2 regions of the Bradyrhizobium sp. AZCC 1678 genome follow, and region 2 is predicted to be linked to the other one. Evidence: riboswitches for the same ligand, from Rfam matches in the RefSeq annotation. Region 2 holds a riboswitch; the other holds the start of a gene.
The links. Region 2 has a riboswitch for thiamine pyrophosphate ahead of V1294_RS36040 (O-methyltransferase). Riboswitches for the same ligand answer to the same signal wherever they lie in the genome.

Region 1: it holds a riboswitch for thiamine pyrophosphate, as region 2 does, so the genes downstream of both, V1294_RS11605 (FAD-dependent oxidoreductase) here and V1294_RS36040 (O-methyltransferase) in region 2, are expected to answer to the same signal.

Annotation. Positions count from the first base shown of each region.
Region 1 is NZ_JAZHSE010000001.1:2,425,735-2,428,125, forward strand. It holds gene thiS (sulfur carrier protein ThiS) at 1-110, opposite strand, end outside; gene V1294_RS11605 (FAD-dependent oxidoreductase) at 101-1,111, opposite strand; TPP riboswitch at 1,099-1,244, opposite strand; gene V1294_RS11610 (lytic transglycosylase domain-containing protein) at 1,341-1,865, opposite strand; gene V1294_RS11615 (hypothetical protein) at 2,238-2,391, shown strand, end outside.
Region 2 is NZ_JAZHSE010000001.1:7,551,121-7,553,511, forward strand. It holds gene V1294_RS36030 (Bug family tripartite tricarboxylate transporter substrate binding protein) at 1-338, shown strand, start outside; gene V1294_RS36035 (hypothetical protein) at 672-950, shown strand; TPP riboswitch at 1,192-1,286, shown strand; gene V1294_RS36040 (O-methyltransferase) at 1,276-1,947, shown strand; gene V1294_RS36045 (Bcr/CflA family efflux MFS transporter) at 2,284-2,391, shown strand, end outside.

The DNA of each region.
Region 1 (2,391 bases), 5.1 Mb from region 2:
TAATTCAGCGCAATCGCGAAATGCGTGCCCTCGTATTCGAGCTCTGAGAGCAGGGCGTCGACGCGGGAAGAAGCGATCTCCCGCTCTTCGCCGTTGACGGTCACACGCATCGCATCACCTCATTGTCGATTGCGCCGCGCTGCACATAGCCGAGCGTCAGCTCGGCGAGCGCAGGGGCCAGCAGGAAGCCGTGGCGATAGAGCCCGTTCACCGCAATCTTCTTGTCGACCGTGATGCGCGGCAGATTATCCGGGTAGGCCGGACGAAGGCCCGAGCCGAACTCGACGATGCGCGCTTCGGCGAAGGCCGGATGCACCGCATAGGCGGCGCCGAGCAGCTCCAGCGCCGAGCGCACGCTGACGCCGGTGTCCTCGGCCTCGATCGAGGTCGCGCCCAGCATGAACTTGTTGTCGCCCCGCGGGATCACGTAGAGCGGCCAGCGCGGATGGATCAGCCGCACAGGGCGCGACAGTTCGACCTCGCTCGTCTCAATGATGATCATCTCGCCCTTGACGCCGCGCAGCTCGGGCTGCTCGTCGCGCGCCGACAGCCCGCGGCAGTCGATCACGATGCCGTCGAGGTCGTCGGCATCGGCATCGCAGTCGAACTTGATGGTGCCGCCGGCGGCTTCGATGCGGGCATGCAGTTCGGGGAGCACGCGGCGCGGCTCGACATGGCCCTCGCCGGCATAGAACAGGCCGTCGCGGAAACGGCCGTCCAGCGACGGTTCGAGGTCGCGTAAACCGCCCGCGTCGAGCCTGACATGGCCGGTGGTCAGCTTCGCAAACCGTTCGAAATCTGCGCGATCGCGCGCATGCGCCACGACCAGCGAACCGTTGAAGGGGGTATTGGGAAAATGCTCGCGCCACAGATCGAGCGAGCGGATGCCGAGCCGGCCGATCACGGGCTCGGAGGTCTCGGCCTCGCACCAGGGGGCCAGCATGCCGCCGGCCCAGTGGCTGGTGGAAAGCGTCATATCGGCGTCACTGCGCTCATACAAGGTGACGGCATGGCCGGCTTGGGCGAACAGCAGCGCCTGCCATGCGCCGGCAATGCCCGCGCCGATGATGGAAACGGGAGAATCCCCCCGCGGATCTGACTTCTGGTACATCCCTGTCCCTTCGCCGGCATGACCCGGATCAGGTTCAAAGGGTCACCGCGGTCCTGGGCGCCTCTGCCTTGAAGGAGAGCTGCCCAAGCTTGCGGTATCTCAGCTCCTCATCGGAGCACCCCTCGGAACAGGGCTAATGTAGGCAGTTGGGCGGAGGTGTCAACGCGGCTTTGCGGGAACTGCACCGCTGCCGTGCCCCGGACGCGGCGCAGCCTGGCCCAAAATCGCGCTACTGGGAGGTCTGCATTGCGTTCGCCTCAGCGGGCGTTTTCGCCGTTTCGACGGGCTTGGCGACGATTTTCGGCGGCGCACCACTCGCGAGCACCGGCGCGGTGAGCTTCGGCTGCTCGAGCCGCTGGCGCTTTGCAGCGTAGTAATAGCCGCCCGCATAATAACGCACGGCTCGGCTGTGATCGCCGTTGGCGGCGCGGTAGGCGCCGGCCAGATATTTGATGCCCCAGGCGAGATTGGTGTCGGGATCGCGCAGGCCCGCGGCGTCGCCGGTGTAGCCGAGGCCGCGCGCGGTCGGGAGCTTGATCTGCATCAGCCCGATGGTGCCGCCGCGCCCGACGAGGCTTGGATGATACTTGCTCTCGCGCACGATCACCCGGTGCACCAGCGCTTCCGGCACGTTGTTGGCGCGCGCATGGCTTGCGACCATGCTCTCATACTGCGCGCGGCTCTGCGCCATCGCATCGGGTGAGGCCACAAGCGCCGCTATGGCGGCGAGCGCGAACTTCGGCAAACTTTTCATAAAAACAAATCTCGGCGGAGAGGGGCGCGTTAACGATCGGCTTTTTCGGTAGTTCCATTACCGGGCACAGATGTGGCGAAAAACCGACGATATCGCGGCGGGATGTCCGTAGCTGGCGCACGCGTTAACGGACCCGGGCGATCGTGACGCCGAAATTGTCAGTGCGATGCATCGCTTCTGTTACGCGAATCTGCGTCATGCGGACGCGCATGATTGTCGTGCAAATAATGCGATGAAAGTGTACAAGCGGTGCCGCCAGAATGTTCAATTTCGACAGCAATCCTGTCTCATTCAACGACATAACCAATCATTGATTAAGCAAAACGTCGTCAGCAAGACGTCGAAAGCAAGACGTCAAAAGGGAGATGCGTCATGGCTCGACTCGATTCCAGCTATCTGCCTCGCGGCAATCCCTGCGCCCAGTGCGGCAAGCCGATCGCAAGACCCGATTGGGTCGAGAGCAGTCCGGGTCGCACATCCTTCCTCTGGTTCTGCCGCGCCTGCGACTATCGCTTCGAGGCGATCG
Region 2 (2,391 bases):
TCAAGGCCGGCACCCTGCGCCCGATTGCCCTCGGCGCTCCGAAACGCGCGCCCACCTCGCCTGACGTGCCGACCACCGCGGAGGTCGGCATGCCGGACCTCCTGATCGAAAACTGGTACGGCATGGTCGCACCGGGCGGAACTCCCGAGCCGACCGTCGCTACCTTGAATCGCATCGCCAACGAGGCGATGCACGACCCGCAGGTGAAGCAGAAGCTCGCCGATCAGGGACTGACAGTCGCCGGCGACACGCCGGGACATTTTCGCAACTACATCGGAGCCGAAACCCAGAAATGGGCGCGCGTCATCAAGGCCGCCGGCCTTGCCACGGGCAAATGACGCCCGGCGTCCCTGTCAGGCATCAAGCAGGCGTCCACGCAATTCCCCTGCTGTGCCCTAAGAGCAGAAACGAGTCGGTTTAAGGCAATAACGAGTCCACCAGAACGTTGCGGCGCCGGCGTCACCCGCCCGCTCGCCGCGAACGTCCGGTCCCGCCCAGGAAGCCGACGTAGAACGCAAGTCGCGTTTTCACCCAAAGCAGTCGTCAACTGGCAATGTCAATTGGTATTCGACTTATGCGCCCAGAGTCAGGATAGCAGCGATGACAAAGGCTCGCGCGGTTTTCGTATGAGTTTGAACCATCTGCCTCGTGTTAACGACCAAGAGCCAATCATGTTCGACGATCTGATGACCCTCTTGGTTATTCTGTCTTTCGGCTTTCCCGCCATCCCATGGTTTTTTGGTGCGCGATGGGGGTTGAGAGGAGTTTGGCTCAGTACGGGATTTGCCGTCATCATCCTACTATGTCTTTTTCCAATATTGTTTTGGGTTGCATGCGGTGCCTGTGGGCAGGGTGCGATAGCCATCTTTGTGCTGGGGCCGACCTGGATTGCTTCGGCATTGCTTACGGTCACTTCGGCGGCGTTCACTTACTACAAATACACGCGCTAATTTCCGCAAGGCCCCGAAGGCGCGGGGGTAACGATACCGCCCGCGCTGGGCGTCGCAGACGAAGTGATTGAGTAAGGCATCAGCGATGTCGGCTCTTGGCACGGAACGGACTAACTGGGCCGGTCTGTTGATGTCCGCTGAGGTAGATCGGAAGTGGACGGCGGAGGGTCAAACGAGAGCTATTGACCCAAAACAGACATTTGATTGCGGTGCTTGACGGCGGCCCGTCGGCCTGAAACGCTTCGTGCGTCCGGGGTGCCTGCTGTGCGGGCTGAGATCACACCCGTTGAACCTGTGTGGGTAATGCCAACGAAGGGAGCAAGCGATGTCCGTTGTCGGCGATCAATATTTGCAGGATCTTCTTGATGTTCTTCATGCTAAGAGCGACGAGCAAGCTGCGTTGATCCGGGCATTCGAGGACCCGGACACCAATGAACATGCACCAAGCGTAGTAGAAATTAGAGCCTTTCGGAGCGATAAGCTTGTCGCGCTTGATCGCGATAAGGCAGAGTTTTGTTACCAGCTATGCCGCGCCAAAAAAGCCTCCACGATCATCGAGGTTGGTACATCGTATGGTGTGTCGACAATCTATCTTGCCGCAGCGGTGCGCGACAATGTTAGTCTATTCGGCGGGGAAGGAGTGGTGATCGGAACCGAGTATGAACCGAACAAAGCGGCCGCGGCACGGGCAAACTTTGCGCAGGCAGGCTTGGGGCGATTTATCAATCTCCGCGAAGGTGATCTTCGCGAGACCCTAAAGCAGATCGACAGGCCAATCGACTTCGTCCTCATGGACGTTTGGATCGCCATGGCACGCCCCGCAATAGAATTGATCGCGCCGCATCTTTCAGACGGTGCGGTTGTGGTATGCGATAACACGAAAGATCATCGAGCGTCCTATGCAGATTATTTCGCGTTTCTTAATGATCCGGTCAACGGCTTCACCACAATGACATTGCCCTTCCAAGGCGGCTTGGAATTGTCGGTTCGGTGCTAAGCACGACGCCCCCTTCCTGAATGCCCGCTGTTGGCCTGTCTCCACCGTTAGTGAGGCGGCAGAGCATCGCATCTCTGTCCGGGGGCCGACATCATCGACCAAACGCACACCCGTTAGGCGCTGCCTCGCCGATCGTTGACACTCACAGAGCGAGTTTCTACACTGGGCGCAGATCATTGGAGATATTCGAGATGACGATCGCAACCGTCGTAGTAGGGCGCTGGCGCATGGACCGGTAACGGCACCAATGCCGGTACCCCGTGCGCCCCCGACAAGTTCGGGGGCTTTTTTTTGAGCAAATTTCTGGCCGGCCTGTCAGATTGAGAAGAGGATACCATGCCTGGAAAAGCCGCAGACCCGCCGGCCCTGATGACCTTGATCGTGCTGAGCGGCCTGTCGGTGGTATCTCTCAACATGTTCCTGCCCTCATTGGCAAACATCGCC